4 regions of the Streptomyces sp. NPDC053541 genome follow, and region 4 is predicted to be linked to each of the others. Evidence: riboswitches for the same ligand, from Rfam matches in the RefSeq annotation. Region 4 holds a riboswitch; each other region holds the start of a gene.

Region 1 (4,172 bases), on a different contig from region 4:
CCGCATGCCGAGGACCTGGGCGGCGCGCAGCGCGACCCGGGTGTGGCCCTCGGGCGAGAGGTGGAGCCGGTCCTCGTCCCAGGCGCGCCGGTCCTGGACGGACCTCAGCGACCACAGGTCGAGCACGGGGCAGCCGTAGCGGTCGGCGATGGCCCGGACGTGCCCGTTGTAGGTGGCGATCTTGCCGCGCAGGTGCTTGAGCAGGGTCACGTCGCGGGTGTCGAAGCCCGTGGTCACCATGACGGTGCCGACGGCGGAGGTGAGGTCGGCCACCGCGCGCTCGAAGCGCTCGGCCACGTCGTCGGGGTCGGTGCCGGGGCGGATGATGTCGTTGCCGCCGGCGCAGAAGGTCACGAGGTCGGGGGCGAGTTCCTTCGCCCGCGGGACCTGTTCCGCGACGATCTGGTCGAGCAGGCGCCCCCGTACGGCGAGATTGGCGTACCGGAACTCGTCGTGCTCCGGCAGTTGGTCGGCGAGCAGGACCGCGAACCGGTCCGCCCAGCCGACGTACGTCCCGTCGGGCCCGGGGTCTCCGACGCCCTCGGTGAAGCTGTCACCGATCGCCGCGTACGACCCGAATGCGTTCTTGTCTGGTGATCTCGAATCGTCTGCCACGGGACCACATCTTTCCCTTCGGGATGTGACCTACGCGACCGTAAGGAGGGGTTGACGGCGGGTGACATATGCCACCGATAAAGATTCCACCAAGCCGGAATACGCCGGAGGCCCGGCACGTGCGTGCCGGGCCTCCGGGTGCTGTCCGGACGGGGCCGGGGTGACGTGGTGTCAGATGCCCACGCCGTGCTGGCGCAGGACGGCCAGCGGGTCGATGTCGGAGCCGTACTCCGGCCCGGTGCGCATCTCGAAGTGCAGGTGCGGTCCGGTGACGTTGCCGGTGGCGCCGGAGAGGCCGATCTGCTGGCCGCCGCTCACAGTCTGTCCGGCGGAGACGGACAGCGAGGAGAGGTGGGCGTACTGCGAGAAGGTGCCGTCGGCGTGCTGGATGACGACCTGGTTGCCGTAGGCGCCGCCCCAGCCGGCGGAGTAGACGGTGCCGGGGCCGACCGCGCGGACGGTGGTGCCGGTGGAGGCGATGAAATCGACACCGGTGTGGTAGCCGGAGGACCACATGGAGCCGGAGGCGCGGTACGGGGTGCCGATGCCGCCGCTGACCGGGGCGACCCAGCCGGAGGAGGCGGCCGGGGCCGCGGCCGGGGCGGTGGCGGGGGCGGCCGGGGCGGCGGCGCGCTCGGTGCCGCGCGAGGCGCGGCTCGGGGCGGTGTCGCCGTTCTTGGCGGTGCTCTTGGGCGCGCTCTTGGCCGCGGGGGCCTTCGGTGCGGCGGCCTTGGGCGCGGGGGCGGCCTTGGCCGGGTTCTTCGCGCCGAGGGTGAGCTTCATGCCGGGCAGGATCAGCGAGGGGTCCTCGCCGACGACCTGGCGGTTGTCGCGGTAGAGCTTCTGCCAGCCGCCGGCGAGCCGGTGCTCGGTGGCGATCTTCGACAGGTAGTCGCCGCGCACGACGGTGTACGTGGTGCTCTTGGCGGCCGGGGCCTTGGCGGGGGTGACGGCGGCGGGCGCGGCGGCGGCGACGGCCTGGCGCGGGGCGGCGGGTGCGGCGGCCTGCTCGGCGGCGTGCGCGCCGGTGGCGCCGATCAGCGGGAGGGCGACGACGGCGCCTCCGGCGCCGGCGGCCACGAACCCGCGGGTGATGGGGTTGGCCTTGGTACGGCGGTGCTTACCCTTCGCGGGCATGGCGGTGTCCTCTCCGTCGCCTGCGAGGTGAGCTGTCGGGTTCGGACTGGAGATGTCCGGCCGCGCGGACGCGCGGCTTCACCCCGAGCCGTCCTTCTCTTCGGGAGGACGGCGACGTACCTGGGTCCCCCGCTCCTGCCGTGTACGGGTGAGTGCGGATTCCGGGCGGCGGCAGGATTCGGCGGTCCGTCCGGAGTGAGCGCGACGCTAGACGAGCGGGGACGAGCGGAACAAGCCGCCGGTTCCATTCGATCTCGAACACGGTGAATGCGAGCCGGAATTCCGGTGACCCTCCGTTGATGCCGTTCTCTCGATTTCCCTTTGCCGGGGGGAATTTGGAAAAGACGATCAGCAACGGTCCGTCACGTGTATGACGCTGCTCACGCCCCGATTCCCATCTCCCCTGCAACCAGGGCGCCTTATCCTCAATCGCTCAATTCGGGCAGATCACCCATTCCCTCCCGAGGGGGTGCCCGAACGGGCCGGGAGCCATGATGATTGCCCGAGGAACCGATCTCGACGAGCAGGAGCAACCGTGACGCAAGCGACGACCGAGCCCGAGCTCACCGGCGTACGCAACTTCCGCGACGTGGGCGGTCTGCCGACCGTGGACGGCCGGTCCGTGCGCCCCGGACGCCTGTTCCGCAGCGGTCACCTGGCGCACGCCACGACCGAGGACGCGCACTTCCTGGCCGGACTCGGGCTGCACACGGTCTTCGACTTCCGCAACGAGGCCGACCGGCGGATCGAGGGCCCGGACGTCGAGCTGCCCGGCGTGCGGAACGTGAACATACCCCTGAGCGACCCCGCCGACGGCAAGGAGTTCTGGCACATGGTGCGCACGGGCGACCTGGCGCAGCTGCGTGAACTGCTGGGCGACGGCAAGGCGGCGGCCAGGATGTCCGCTTCGTATCGGAAGATGGTGGTCGAGAAGGCTCCGGAACACAGCCGGGTGCTGCACGCGATGGCCGAGGACAGCGTCCCCGCCCTGATGCACTGCGCCGCCGGCAAGGACCGCGCGGGCCTGGCGATCGCGGTCTCGCTGCTCGCGGTCGGCGTGGAGCGCGAGGCGATCGAGGAGGACTACCTCAAGTCCGGCGCCCCGCACCGCCGCTACAAGATCCAGCGCAGCTCCACCGACCCGGACGCCATGGCGCCCGAGGTGATGGAGCTACTGGGTCCGCTCTTCGACGCGCGGGCGGAGTACCTGCGGGCCGCCTTCGAGACGATCGAGCAGACCTGGGGCTCGGTCGACGTCTATCTGACGGAGGGCCTGCGGCTCGCCCCCGCAACCCGGGAGCGGCTGCGCGAGCGGCTGGTCACCGAGGCGTAGACCGCCGCCCGACGGGGGCGATCAGCCCGCTACGGGCTACTTCGCCCCCATCGCGAAGAGGAGATACAGGAACGCGGCGAAGACGTGGCCGGCGACCAGATAGGCGAAGAGCCGGAGCACCAGCCCCTTGGGGAACTTGCCCTCACCGCGCTCCTCGCCGGTGACCGGTACGGACTTCTCGGACATGTCGGTCCTTTCTGGGCCTCAGCGTCGATGCGGGGTGCCGTCACCGAGGCACAGCTCGGCGGCGGGACTCTGCATCAGGGTGTGGACGAACAGCAGCTCGGCACCCGACGGGGTCGCGGCGCCGATCCGGTGCGGGGTGAGCGAGTCGAAGTGCGCGCTGTCCCCGGGATCGAGGACGTGCACGGTCTCGCCCAGCGCGAGCCTGACCCGCCCCTCGAGGACGTGGATCCACTCCTCGCCCGGATGGACCCGTACGATGTCGGTGCTGGTGGCGTACGGGACGTGGACGCGCAGCGCCTGCATGGCGCGGCCCGCGCCGCCGGCCTGCCGGTAGACCCAGCCGTCGGCCTCGACCGGTTCGGAGCGCCCGGCCCGCACGACCGGGTCGCGCTCCGGCGGCGCCTCGCCGAGCAGCTCGGAGACCGTCGTACCGTAGATACGGGCGAGGGCGAGCAGCATCGGCAGCGAGGGCTGCCGGTTCCCCGTCTCCAGACGGGAGAGGTGGGCCGGCGAGAGCCCGGCCCGCTGGGCGGCCGCCTCCAGGGTGAGCCCGCGCCTGCGGCGCAGGGCCCGCAGCTGCGGAGCGACGTCCGGGAGGACGTCGGTGACGTGGTCCATGCGTCCATTGCGCCAGGCCCGTGCCTCTGAGGCAACTTTCTTGCCTCAGAGGCAAAAGCCCGTGCGCGGAAACCGGCTGATTCCGGTCAGCGCTGCGCGACCGCCTGCTTGACCAGCGTCTTCCCGAAGTCCCACAGCAGTCCGCCGCCGGCGTGGGCCTCGTCCATCACGGCCGTGAACGCGGTCACGAAGCGCTCGACGTCCGCCTCGTCGACGACCAGCGGCGGGATGAGCTTGATCACCTCCAGGTGGTCCCCGGAGACCTGGGTGAGGATCCGGTGGC
Region 2 (4,172 bases), on a different contig from region 4:
GCGCTTCCTGCGGGCGCTGCCGCCGCTGGTGATCGTCGGCGGGGTGGTCTACGACCTGATGACCCCGCCCGCGTTCACCGCCGCCCCCATGTACGCGGCGGCGCCGCTGATCGCCGCTCCCTTCTTCTCGACCCTGACGACGCTGCTGACCGGGATCGCGGCGGTCCTGGCGTGCGTCGGGCTGCACAACTACAACGCGACGGCCGACACGATCCCGGCCCTCACGGAGTCCCTGACGGTCGCCACGGTCTCGGCGCTGGCGGTGCTGGTCAGCCGGGTGGTGCGGCGCAGCGGGGAGCGGCTGGCCTCGGCCCGGGTGATCGCCGAGACGGCGCAGCGGGCGGTGCTGCCGGCGCCGGCCGAGCGGATCGGCGGGCTGCAGATCGCGGCGCGGTACGAGGCGGCGCAGGCCGACGCGTTCATCGGCGGCGACCTGTTCGCGGTCCAGGACACGCCCTTCGGGGTACGGCTGGTGGTCGGCGACGTGCGGGGCAAGGGGCTCGACGCGGTCGAGGCGGTGGCGGTGGTCATCGGCGCCTTCCGGGAGGCGGCCGAACAGGAGGCCACCCTGGAGGAGGTGGCCGAGCGGCTGGAGCGGGCGCTGGCCCGGGAAGGCACGCGGCGGACCGGGCTGGACGCCTTCGAGGGGTTCACGACGGCGGTGCTGGCCGAGATCCCGGGCGGTGACCGGGTGGTCCGGGTGGTCAACCGCGGGCATCCGGAGCCGCTGCTGCTGCACGCGGACGGCGGCGTCGAGCCCCTGCTGCCGAGCGAGGCGGCACTGCCGCTGGGCATGGGGGAGTTGGCGGTCTGGCCGGACCGGGTGGACGTGTCGCCGTATCCGCCGGGGGCGACGCTGCTCTTCTACACGGACGGGCTGTCGGAGGCGCGGGACGCGGCGGGCGAGTTCTACGACCCGAAGGGGCGGCTCGCGGGGCGCCTCTTCCCGGGGCCGGAGGAGTTGCTCGACGCGCTGGTGGCCGATGTGCGGCGGCACACGGGCGGGGCGACGACGGACGACATGGCGCTGCTCGCGGTGGCCCGCCCGGCGGCGGGGCAGCCGGAGCGGCGACGCACCATGCCGGTGGTGCCGGGGGACAGTGGCGCCCGGGGCGGGACAGGGACCGGGACCCGGGGCGGGACCGGGAGTGGGAGCGGGGACGGGAGTGGGAGCGGTGCGCGGCGGTGACAGTGGTGCCGGGCAGGACGCTCGTGGCACCGATGACAGGCCGTAGTCGAAGGGTCTCCCTCCGATAACAATTGACTCAACGTCAGATTCCTTCTGTGAACGCCTGTGTTTCTGAAGGGCGTTCAACTCGGGCGATTCCCTCCCAATTCAGCTAATGATCAAGGGGAACGGCTTGGAATCGGAGGGCCGTGTCTATTAACGTTCGATAACGCAGCGCGGTCGTCACAGCCGTCGCAAGAGACGGCACCGTGCGCGTGCGCCGAATCCCGCAAGGGAACCGGGGAACCACCACTTGGGGTGAATCGGGCCCCACCGCACCCGTGCGGCACGCCCGTAGGAGACCTTCCTGCTCCGAACCCGTCAGCTAACCCGGTAGGCGAGAAGGAAGGAAAGGAGAGCGCCTCCGTGGCGTCCAACACCCCTGCTCCGCAAACCCCCTTCGCCTCCTACGACGCCGCCGCTGCGCCGGGCGCCCTGGACGGGGGCACGGAGGAGTGGAACCCCACCGAGGACTCCCTGCGCGCGCAGAACCGCTCCGGCGGACGCCACCGTGTCGTCAAGCAGCGCTCCAACTTCGCGCGTTCCTCCACCGTCCTCGGCGTCGGCGTCATCGCCGCCGTCGGCGCCGGCGGTCTGGCCACCGCGCAGCAGAAGCCCCCGGTCTCGATAGCCCTGCCGGACGTCGACCTGCCCGACGCCGCGGACCTGCCCGGCGTCGGCGAGCTCATCGGCGCCTCCGACGACCACGAGGACTCCGGCTCCGAGGCCGCGGGCAACGCCGCCCAGCCGCTCACCGCGCTGACCTACACCACCCCCGACGCCGCCCCGCAGAGCGCCGGCAACGCGGCGACCGGGACGCGGACGACCGCCGACGCGGGCGAGGCGCTGCGCGCCCGGATCCTCCAGCAGGCCGAGCAGCAGCAGGCCGTCGCCGACGCCGCCGAGAAGGAGGCCGCGGAGAAGCTCGCGGCCGAGAAGGCGGCGGCCGAGGCCCAGGCCAAGGCGGACGCGGCGGAGAAGGCGGCCGCCGAGGCGAAGCGCAAGGCCGAGGAGGAGGCCGCGGCGAAGGCCGAGGCCGAGCGCCTGGCCCAGCTCGCCGCCAGCTACGCGCTGCCGACCACCTCGTACACGATCACCTCCACCTACGGCGAGGCCGGCTCCATGTGGTCCTCCGGCTACCACACCGGACTGGACTTCGCCGCCCCCACCGGCACCCCGGTCAAGGCCGTCCACGGCGCCACCGTGAAGTCGGCCGGCTGGTCCGGCGCCTACGGCTACCGGATCGTCCTGGAGATGGCGGACGGCACCGAGGTCTGGTACTGCCACCTCTCCTCCATGACCGTCGGCGTCGGCCAGTCCGTCGGCACCGGCGAGACCATCGGCCGCGTCGGCGCCACCGGCAACGTCACCGGCCCCCACCTCCACCTCGAGGTGCACACCCCGTCCGGCGACGGCATCGACCCGGCCGCCTGGCTGCGCTCCAAGGGCCTGTCCGTCTAGGGCGCGGGTCCGGGGCGCCGGTGCTGAGTGGGTGGCGCCGCCGCTGAGTGGGTGGCGCGCGGTGCGCTGGGCGCGCGGTGCGTGGTGCCTGTGCGGGGTCGGTCCGGAATAGCGTGACCGGCGGGCGGAGTTGATCTCTTCATGACTTCACTCCGCCGTCTCGGCACCTCCGACCTGCATGTCTTCCCGCTCGCCCTCGGTGGCAACGTCTTCGGCTGGAGCGCCGACGAAGCGCAGTCCTTCGCCGTGCTCGACGCCTACGTCGCCGCCGGCGGCAACTTCGTCGACACCGCCGACGTCTACTCGGCCTGGGCCGAGGGCAACCGGGGCGGCGAGTCCGAGACGGTGATCGGCCGCTGGCTGGCCTCCCGGGGCAACCGCTCGGACATCCTCGTCGCCACCAAGGTCGGCGCCCACCCGGACTTCAAGGGCCTGAGCGCCGCGACCATCAAGGCCGCCGCCGAGGAGTCGCTGCGCCGGCTCGGCACCGACCACATCGACCTCTACTACACGCACTTCGACGACGAGTCGGTGCCGGTGGAGGAGATCGTCACCGCCCTGGACCAGCTGGTGAAGGACGGCAAGGTGCGTGCCGTCGCCGCCTCCAACATCTCCCCCGAGCGGCTGCGGGCCTCGCTCGACTTCGCCGAGGCCGAGGGCCTCGCCCGCTACGTCGCCCTCCAGCCGCACTACAACCTGGTCTCCCGCGAGACCTACGAGGGCCCGCTGCTCGACGTCGCCCGGCAGGGCGGCCTCGCGGCCGTGCCGTACTACGGCCTGGCGTCCGGCTTCCTCACCGGCAAGTACCGCCCCGGCAAGGTCGTCGACAGCGTCCGCGCCCCGCGGGCCGCCGCGCTCGCCGAGACCGAGCGCGGGCAGCGGGTGCTCGCCGCCCTGGACGCGGTCGCCGAGGCGCGCGGCGCCGAGCCCGCCACCGTCGCCCTCGCCTGGCTCGCCTCCCGCCCCACCGTCGCCGCGCCGATCGCCTCGGCCCGTACGGTCGAGCAGCTCCCGGCCCTCGTCGCGGTCGCCGACCTGGAGCTCACCGAGGCCGAGCTGGCCACCCTGACCGAGGCCTCCGAGGCATCTGAGGCCTCCGAGGCCTGAGCGGGGCCGGAGCCGGGGGCGGGGGTCCCGGGGCCGCGCGGCTCGCGCGGCCGGTGCGGCCGGTGCGGTGGGCGGTCCGCCGTCTGCCCGTCTGCCCGTCAGCCGTATGCGGTCTGCCCGCCTGCGGTCCGTCGGCCGCGGCTGCGGTCCGGCTAGCTCCGGTACGGGTTGTAGCCGCCGTAGTCCAGGTACTGCGGCGGCGCCCAGACCCGGCCGGTCGCCCGGGCCGCGTAGGTCAGGGCCGGGGAGGCCACCTGGCGGCGCTGCCACAGGTGGTGCAGCAGCTCCTGCTCGCGGGCGGTGAAGTCCTGCGGGGCCAGTCCGCGGCGGGCCCGGTGCCGCAGGAAGGCCAGGGTGGTGGCGAAGGCCTCGTACT
Region 3 (4,172 bases), on a different contig from region 4:
CGGTCAGCGCCCGGGCCCGTTCGGCGTCCCGGCGGGCCACCGCGTCCACGATCGCCCCGTGCTCGGCCCAGGTCTCGGCGGGCCGCTCGGCCGGCTCGACCGCGTACATCCAGGCGATCTTGTGCCGCAGCTGGGTGAGCAGCGCGGTGAGCGGCGGGCTGCCGGAGGCCTGGGCCAGGGTCTCGTGGAACCAGCCGCCGAGCGCCGCCAGGTCCGCGCCGCGTCCGGCCCTGGACCGCTCCTGCCCCAGCCTGACCAGGCCGCGCAGCACCTTGAGGTGCGCCTCGGTGCGCCGCTGGGCGGCCCGGGCGGCACCCAGCGGCTCCAGCAGGGAGCGCATGTCGAGCAGGTCGGCGGCCTCCTGCTCGCCGGGCTCGGCGACATGGGCGCCGGCGTGCCGGCGGCTCACCACGAAGCCCTCGGACTCCAGCGTGCGCAGCGCCTCGCGGACCGGGACGCGGGAGACCCCGTAGCGGCGGGCCAACTGTTCCTCCGTCAGCCGGTCGCCCCGCGCGTACACCCCGGAGACGATGTCGTCCCGGATCGCCGTGCATACCGATTGCGCGGGAATGCGCATGTCCGACCTCCGTTTTCCGCCGCGCGATACCCCGTCGAGCGCCGCCTTGTCCGGCGACTCTATTGCAGGTCGCCGGAAATTCCGACGGCGCCCGGTGGAAAGGGACGCAAAAAGGCCCCGGCTCGTTTCGAGCCGGGGCCTTTTCACGGGATCGGCCGCCCGGGGGCGGTCCGGGCCGTCAGACGTCGACGCCGCGGGCGCGGAGGTAGCTGATCGGGTTGATGTCGGAGCCGTACTCCGCGGTGGTGCGCGCCTCGAAGTGGAGGTGCGGGCCGGTGGAGTTGCCGGAGGAGCCGGAGATGCCGATCTGCTCGCCGGGGGTGACCTTCTCGCCGACGGAGACGGTGATGGCGGAGAGGTGCCCGTACTGGGTGTACGTGCCGTCGTTCATCCGGATCACGACGTTGTTGCCGTAGGCGCCGCCCCAGCCGGCCTCGACGACGGTGCCGGAGCCGACGGAGACGACCTTGGTGCCGTAGGCGGCGTGGAAGTCGACGCCGGAGTGGCTGCCGGAGGACCAGAGCGAGCCGCCGGTCTTGTAGCCGGTGCTCACGTACGAGCCGGCCACGGGAAGCTGGAAGGAGGCGAGGCGCTTGCGCTCGGCCTCACGGGCGGCGCGCTCCTTGGCCTCGCGGATCTCCTTGGCGCGGGCCTCGGCCTTGCGCTTGGCCTCGGCGGCGGCCCGGATGCGGGCGGCCTCCTCGGCGGCCGCCTTCTCCTGGGCGGCGGCCTGGGCGTCGACCCGCTCGGCGAGGGACTCGTCGACGATGACCTGGGTGAGGCCGGTGTCCTCCGGGGAGGCGCCTTCCGTGTCGGCGGCGAGCGCCGGGGAGGCGAGGGTGCCGATGACACCGGTGGTGGCGAGCGTCGCGACGCCGGCGATGCCGGCGCTGCGGCGAGCGAGCCGGCTCGGGGCACGGTGCTTCCCGGTGGCACGGGTGAACGCCATGAAGTGGCTGGTCCTTTCCTTCCCTCTCGCCTACCGGGTTAGCTGACGGGTTCGGAGCAGGAAGGTCTCCTACGGGCCCCTCCGCGCGGAGCGAAGGCGTCCGATTCACCCCAGGGACTGCGTGCGGGTCCCCGGCTCCCCAGGCTCGCGCCTTGTGGGGACTCGGCGATGACTGTCCGTTGCCGCGGGTGCGGCGTCGAGCAGTGGCCGGACAGCCGCATCGACGCTAGGCCGATCACCTTTCAATAACCAAACGGACACGCATTTTTGTAAGACATGCCACAGGGCATTCGATCACACTCATTGGCAATACGGACAAAAGGGAGGACCCCGACGAACCAGGTCGCCGGGGCCCTCGTGACGGCGTCTCAATCAGCCGGAGACGACGCTCACTTCGCCGATGCCGAGGGCCCGCACGGGCTCCGCGATCTGCGCCGCGTCACCCACCAGCACGGTCACGAGCCGGTCCACGGGGAAGGCGTTGACCACCGCGGCGGTCGCCTCCACCGTGCCGGTCGCGGCCAGCCGCGCGTACAACTGCGCCTGATAGTCGTCCGGGAGGTGCTGCTCGACCTGGTCGGCGAGCGTCCCGGCGACGGAGGCGGCCGTCTCGTACTTCAGCGGGGCCACGCCGACCAGGTTCTGCACGGCGACGTCGCGCTCCGCGTCGGTCAGCCCCTCGGCGGCGAGGGTGCGCAGCACCTTCCACAGGTCGTCGAGGGCCGGGCCGGTGTTGGGCGTGTCGACCGAGCCGCTGATGGCGAGCATCGACGCGCCGTTGCCCTCGCCGTCCGAGCGCAGCACCTGGCCGAACGCCCGCACGCCGTAGGTGTATCCCTTCTCCTCGCGCAGCACGCGGTCCAGGCGGGAGGTGAGGGTGCCGCCCAGGCAGTACGTGCCGAGCACCTGGGCCGCCCAGACGCTGTCGTGGCGGTCGGCGCCGACGCGGCCGATGAGCAGCTGCGTCTGGACGGCGCCCGGGCGGTCCACGATGACGACCCGTCCGGTGTCGTCGGCGGTGACCGGCGGCATCGGGCGCGGGGCGGCGGGCTCGCCGCTCCAGGCGCCCAGGGTGTCGGCGAGCACCTGGTCCAGGTCGACGCCGGTGAGGTCGCCGACCACGACGGCGGTGGCGGCGGCCGGGCGCACGTGCGCGTCGTAGAAGGCGCGGACGGCGGCGGCGTCGATCGCGGCCACGGTCTCCTCGGTGCCCTGGCGCGGCCGGGACATGCGCGAGGAGGCCGGGAACAGCTCCTTGGAGAGCTGCTTGGCGGCCCGGCGGGCCGGGCTGGCCGTCTCGTGCGGGATCTCGTCGAGGCGGTTGCGCACCAGGCGCTCGACCTCGGTCTCCAGGAACGCCGGGGCGATCAGGGCCTCGGCGAGCAGGCCGAGCGCCTTGGGCAGCCGGGAGACCGGGACCTCCAGGGAGACCCGTACGCCGGGGTGGTCGGCGGCCGCGTCGAGGGTGGCGCCGCAGCGCTCCAGCTCGGCCGCGAACTCCTCGGCGGTGTGCCGGTCGGTGCCCTCGGACAGGGCGCGGGCCATGATCGTGGCGACGCCGTCGAGGCCCTCGGGCTCGGCGTCCAGCGGCGCGTCGAGGCAGATCTCGACGGCCACCACCTGCTGGCCGGGGCGGTGGCAGCGCAGCACCGTGAGCCCGTTGTCGAGCGCGCCGCGCTCGGGGGCCGGGAAGGCCCAGGGCTTCGCCTCGCCGGCCCGCGGCTGCGGGTGGAAGGTCATGCTGGTCAAAGACGCGGCGGTGTCGCTCACTGGTCCGCTCCCTCTTCCTCGTCGCTGTCGGCCTCCTCGGCCGCGTCACCCACCGGCTCGTAGACGAGCACCGCGCGGTTGTCGGGCCGCAGCCGGGCCGCGGCGACCGCCCGGACCTCCTCGGCGGTCACGTCGAGGACCCGGTCGACGGCGGTCAGCGCCAGCTGCGGGTCGCCGAACAGCACCGCGTAACGGCAGAGTTCGTCGGCGCGGCCCGCGACGGTGCCGAGCCGGTCCAGCCACTCGCGCTCCAGCTGGGCCTGGGCGCGCTCCATCTCCTCGGCCGTCGGGCCCTCGGCGGCGAACCGGGCCAGCTCCTCGTCGACGGCCTCCTCGATCCGCGGCACCTCGACGCCGCCGGAGGTCTTGACGTCCAGCCAGCCGAGCGAGGGCGCGCCGGCCAGCCGCAGCAGGCCGAAGCCGGCGGCGACGGCGGTGCGGTCGCGGCGGACCAGCCGGTTGTGCAGCCGGGAGGACTCGCCGCCGCCGAGGACGGTCAGGGCGAGGTCGGCCGCGTCGCACTCGCGCGTGCCGTCGTGCGGCAGCCGGTAGGCGGCCATCAGCGCGCGGGCCGGCACCTCCTCCTCGACGACCTCGCGCAGCTGCCCGCCGATCACGTCGGGCAGCGAGCCGTCGCGCGGCTCGGGCTTGCCGTCGTGCGCGGGGATGGAGCCGAAGTACTTCTCCACCCAGGCCAGGGTCTGCTCGGGGTCGATGTCGCCGACCACCGAGAGGACCGCGTTGTTCGGCGCGTAGTACGTGCGGAAGAAGTTCCGCGCGTCCTCCAGGGTGGCCGCGTCCAGGTCGGCCATCGAGCCGATCGGGGTGTGGTGGTACGGGTGACCGTCCGGGTAGGCGAGGGCGGTGAGCCGCTCG
Region 4 (4,172 bases):
CCTCCCCTGGTCACCTGATCAAACGTGCGTCCCCGCACACGGTACGGGACCGAGTGCGGGGACGTCCGGAGGTGCCTCACGGCGCCGGTGTCAGCGCTGGATGTCAGCGCCGGATGTCAGCCCTTGAAGCGCGGGAAGGCGCTGCGGCCGGCGTAGACGGCGGCGTCGTCGAGGATCTCCTCGATGCGCAGCAGCTGGTTGTACTTGGCGACGCGCTCGGAGCGGGCCGGGGCGCCGGTCTTGATCTGGCCGCAGTTGGTGGCGACGGCGAGGTCGGCGATGGTGACGTCCTCGGTCTCGCCGGAGCGGTGGGACATCATGCACTTGAAGCCGTTGCGCTGGGCCAGCTCGACGGCGTCCAGGGTCTCGGTCAGCGAGCCGATCTGGTTGACCTTGACCAGGAGGGCGTTCGCGGAGCCCTCCTCGATGCCGCGGGCCAGGCGCTCCGGGTTGGTGACGAAGAGGTCGTCGCCGACGAGCTGGACCTTGGAGCCGAGCTTCTCGGTGATGACCTTCCAGCCGGCCCAGTCGTCCTCGAACAGCGGGTCCTCGATGGAGACGAGCGGGTACGCGGAGACGAGCTCCTCGTAGTACTCGGTCATCTCGGCGGCGGAGCGGGCCTTGCCCTCGAACTCGTACTTGCCGTCCTTGTAGAACTCGGAGGCGGCGCAGTCGAGCGCGAGCGCGATGTCCTTGCCGGGCACGTAGCCGGCCTGCTTGATGGCCTCGAGGATGAGGTCGAGGGCCTCGCGGTTGGACCCCAGGTTGGGGGCGAAGCCGCCCTCGTCGCCGAGGCCGGTGGACAGGCCCTTGGACTTCAGGACGGACTTGAGGGTGTGGTAGACCTCGGTGCCCCAGCGCAGGGCCTCGGAGAAGGACTCGGCGCCGATCGGCGCGATCATGAACTCCTGGATGTCCACGTTGGAGTCGGCGTGCGAGCCGCCGTTCAGGATGTTCATCATCGGAACGGGCAGCAGGTGCGCGTTCGGGCCGCCGAGGTAGCGGAAGAGCGGCAGGTCGGAGGCCTCGGAGGCGGCGTGCGCCACGGCGAGGGAGACGCCGAGGATGGCGTTGGCGCCGAGCGAGGACTTGTCCGGGGTGGCGTCCAGGTCGAACATCGCCTGGTCGATCAGGCGCTGCTCGGTGGCGTCGTAGCCGACGAGCTCCGGGCCGATCTGCTCGATGACGGCGAGAACGGCCTTCTCGACACCCTTGCCCTGGTAGCGGTTGGGGTCACCGTCGCGGAGCTCGAGGGCCTCGAACGCACCGGTGGAGGCACCGGACGGAACGGCAGCACGGCCGGTGCTGCCGTCGTCGAGGCCGACCTCGACCTCGACCGTGGGGTTGCCTCGGGAGTCCAGGATTTCCCGGGCTACGACGACGTCGATGGACGGCACGAGCATCTCCTTCTGGGATGTGACGCTGATTGTGACGCATGCGGCAAGGACTCGTTCGCCTTGCGACAAGAGCCTAACCGGCTCGGGGGCTCCGGCCAGCCGGGCGCCCGCCCCCTGGGACGAAAAAGGACCCAAGGGCACGCGTATGGGGGCGAAAGACCCCGGTTACCGAGGAGTACGAAACCGGCCCGGAGCGGGATGCTCCGGGCCGGCCTCGTCGGTCACCGCGGGGAGGGGGAGGAAGGGGACGACCGCCGGACCGTCCCCCGCTGCCTCGGGTGCTCCGGGACTACTTCAGGTGGAGCTGCTGACCCGGGTAGATCAGGTCGGCGTCCTGGACGACGTCCTTGTTCAGCTCGAAGAGCTTCGCCCAGCCGCCCTTGACACCGTGCGCCTGGGCGATCTTGCTGAGGGTGTCGCCGGGGACGACCTTGTACTCGCCGTCGCCCTTCTTGACCTTCTTGCCGGTCGGGGTGGTGACGGTCTTCTGCGCGCTCTTCTTGGTGCTCTTCGGAGCGGCCTGCTTCGGGGCGGCCTGCTTCGGGGCCTGGCGCTGCTCGCTGCGGGTGGTCGGCTGCTCGGTGGAGCGCTCGGCGGTGGAGCCGCTGTCCGAGGAGGCGGAGCCGCCGTCGTACGAGGCGCTGGAGAGGCCCACGCCACAGCTCGGCCAGGCGCCCTTGCCCTGGCCCGCGAGGACCTTCTCGGCGACGGCGATCTGCTGCGCCTTCGAGGCGAGGTCGGCGCGCGGGGCGTAGGCGGTGCCACCGAAGGCGGCCCAGGTGGAGTTGGTGAACTGCAGGCCGCCGTAGAAGCCGTTGCCGGTGTTGATGGACCAGTTGCCGCCGGACTCGCACTGGGCGACGGCGTCCCACTCGGAGGCGGTGGCGGCCGAGGCGGAGCCCGCGGTCATCAGCGGGGCGGCGACGGCGACGCCGGCCACGCCGACGAGGGCGACGGCGCGGGTGGCCTTGAAGGCACGACGGTGTTTGCCCTTGCCGGAAAGCAGCATGGAAGTTCTCCTCACCGACGCCTGCGAGGTGAGCTGTCGGGTTCGGGCGAGTGAGCTGCCCGGCCGCGTGTCCTTGCACGCGGCTTCACCCCAAGCCGGTCGCCGGCCGCCCGTCTCGGGCGGCCGGGGACGGCACCTACCTTGGGTCCCCCGCTCCTGCCTTCGGCGCTTGCGCGACGACTGTTCCCATCGGATCGGCGGCAGGATTCGGCGTACCGGTCGACGGGGCCCGCGGTGGCGAGCGGTGACGACCGTAGACAGAGACCCGGGAGAAGTTCAAAGACCCTCAACCCGGAAAAATCGCCCCTACTTGCACCCCGTCAGGTCCTGTTTGCCCAGGTGAGGGGTGCGATGAGCAAAGTTTGCGGGCGTGACACGCCAGTTCGGGAAGAGAGACTCATGTCTCACTTGCACAGAACCGGACATATGGCCCTGAACTACTTCGCGGGCGCGGTCGATTCGGGGCCCAACTCCAGGCTCTGACCAGGGAGGATGAGGTCGGGGTCAGAGCCGACCGTTTCCTTGTTGGCGTCGTAGAGGGCGGTCCAGCCACCGAGCAGGCCGTTCTCCTGCGCAATGCCCGACAGACTGTCACCCGGCTTGACGAGGTATTCGCCCGCCTTGTCCGAGGTGCCCGAATCGTTCGCCCCGTTACCGCCGGTCGCGTCACCCTTCGCCCCGTCAGCGGGCGCGGCGTGACGTCCGGACTCGACTGTTCCGCCCGTTGTGTCCGTTTCATCTGTCGCGGCGTCACCCCGGTGCCGGCCCGTGCCGGGCGCGGGGGCGGAGGTCGTCGGATCCGAGGCGCCGGGGGTGCCGGGGAGACCCGGGAGGCCGGGCGTGGCCGGGCTCGCGGGGGTCGCCGGGGTGGCGGGCGCGGTCGTGGACCCGGGGGTGGAGCCGGGGGCCGACGGGGTGCCGGTGCCGGCTCCGGTGGAGGGCGTGGCGGGCGTCGCGGGGGCGGCCGGGGTCGCCGGAGCGGTCGTCCCGGCCGAGGGGGCGGTGGTGGTGCCGCCGGAGCCGGCGGCGGTGCCGGTCGAGGTGCCGGGCAGGCCGTCGGTGCGGTTGGACTCCGGGAGCGGGCCGGTGGGCTCCGCGGGCGTGACGCCCGGGCCCGGGTCGACGTTCGGGGTCCTGCCGTCGTGGGTCAGGCCGGCGATCGGCGCGCAGGTGGCCCACTGGGTGTCGCCCGCGGCGAACGCCTTGTCCGCGACGGCGATCTGCTGGGCCCGGCTCGCCAGGTCCGCGCTCGGCGCGTAGGCCAGGCCGCCGTGCCGCTCCCACCCCTCCTGGGTGAACTGGAGCCCGCCGTAGAGGCCGTTGCCGAAGTTGGCGCTCCACGCGCCGCCCGACTCGCACTCGGCGACCCGGTCCCAGGTCGCCGCGTCGGCGGCGGAGGCGGAGCCGGTGGCGAGCAACGGCAGCGCCATGGCCGAGCCGGTCACACCCGCCGCGACGACGAGCGCGGGGGCCTGGCGGGGTCTGCGGTGACGTCCGTTTCCGGAGCGCATGCGGAGTGCCTTTCGCGTGACTGCTGAGACTGCTGGTGAACGTAGCGGCATTCGAACGCACGTCACAAGTCGATGCAGCGCAGATCACGCGAAGATCACAGCATTGACGCCCCGTCAGTTCGCGGACGTTTTGTGGGAAGCGCTGAACGCGACCGGAAGCGTGCGCAGGCCACGCATGATGAGCCCGCCGCGCCACCGGAGTTCGGCCGGATCGGCCCCGAGTCGCAGGTCCGGCAGGCGAGTCAGCAGGGTCGC

The links. A riboswitch is a leader RNA that binds a small molecule or an ion and turns the genes downstream of it on or off. The one in region 4 is predicted to bind cyclic di-AMP.
Region 1: linked by a shared signal. The riboswitch ahead of ACIGW2_RS26390 (peptidoglycan DD-metalloendopeptidase family protein) and the one ahead of ACIGW2_RS31015 (transglycosylase family protein) in region 4 are both predicted to bind cyclic di-AMP.
Region 2: linked by a shared signal. The riboswitch ahead of ACIGW2_RS13725 (M23 family metallopeptidase) and the one ahead of ACIGW2_RS31015 (transglycosylase family protein) in region 4 are both predicted to bind cyclic di-AMP.
Region 3: linked by a shared signal. The riboswitch ahead of ACIGW2_RS19245 (M23 family metallopeptidase) and the one ahead of ACIGW2_RS31015 (transglycosylase family protein) in region 4 are both predicted to bind cyclic di-AMP.

What each region holds. Positions count from the first base shown of each region.
Region 1 is NZ_JBITXM010000010.1:360,500-364,671, reverse strand. Features, by position in the region: gene ACIGW2_RS26395 (SGNH/GDSL hydrolase family protein) at 1-615, opposite strand, end outside; gene ACIGW2_RS26390 (peptidoglycan DD-metalloendopeptidase family protein) at 787-1,752, opposite strand; cyclic di-AMP (ydaO/yuaA leader) riboswitch at 1,757-1,913, opposite strand; gene ACIGW2_RS26385 (tyrosine-protein phosphatase) at 2,288-3,085, shown strand; gene ACIGW2_RS26380 (DUF6126 family protein) at 3,122-3,271, opposite strand; gene ACIGW2_RS26375 (helix-turn-helix domain-containing protein) at 3,290-3,889, opposite strand; gene ACIGW2_RS26370 (aspartate aminotransferase family protein) at 3,976-4,172, opposite strand, start outside.
Region 2 is NZ_JBITXM010000004.1:669,589-673,760, forward strand. Features, by position in the region: gene ACIGW2_RS13720 (PP2C family protein-serine/threonine phosphatase) at 1-1,189, shown strand, start outside; cyclic di-AMP (ydaO/yuaA leader) riboswitch at 1,437-1,583, shown strand; gene ACIGW2_RS13725 (M23 family metallopeptidase) at 1,595-2,689, shown strand; gene ACIGW2_RS13730 (aldo/keto reductase) at 2,831-3,796, shown strand; gene ACIGW2_RS13735 (PrsW family intramembrane metalloprotease) at 3,949-4,172, opposite strand, start outside.
Region 3 is NZ_JBITXM010000007.1:119,176-123,347, reverse strand. Features, by position in the region: gene ACIGW2_RS19250 (GntR family transcriptional regulator) at 1-577, opposite strand, end outside; gene ACIGW2_RS19245 (M23 family metallopeptidase) at 756-1,526, opposite strand; cyclic di-AMP (ydaO/yuaA leader) riboswitch at 1,539-1,704, opposite strand; gene ACIGW2_RS19240 (M16 family metallopeptidase) at 1,899-3,266, opposite strand; gene ACIGW2_RS19235 (M16 family metallopeptidase) at 3,293-4,172, opposite strand, start outside.
Region 4 is NZ_JBITXM010000013.1:80,163-84,334, forward strand. Features, by position in the region: gene eno (phosphopyruvate hydratase) at 117-1,403, opposite strand; gene ACIGW2_RS31015 (transglycosylase family protein) at 1,687-2,406, opposite strand; cyclic di-AMP (ydaO/yuaA leader) riboswitch at 2,410-2,584, opposite strand; gene ACIGW2_RS31020 (transglycosylase family protein) at 2,844-3,917, opposite strand; gene ACIGW2_RS31025 (cytochrome P450) at 4,032-4,172, opposite strand, start outside.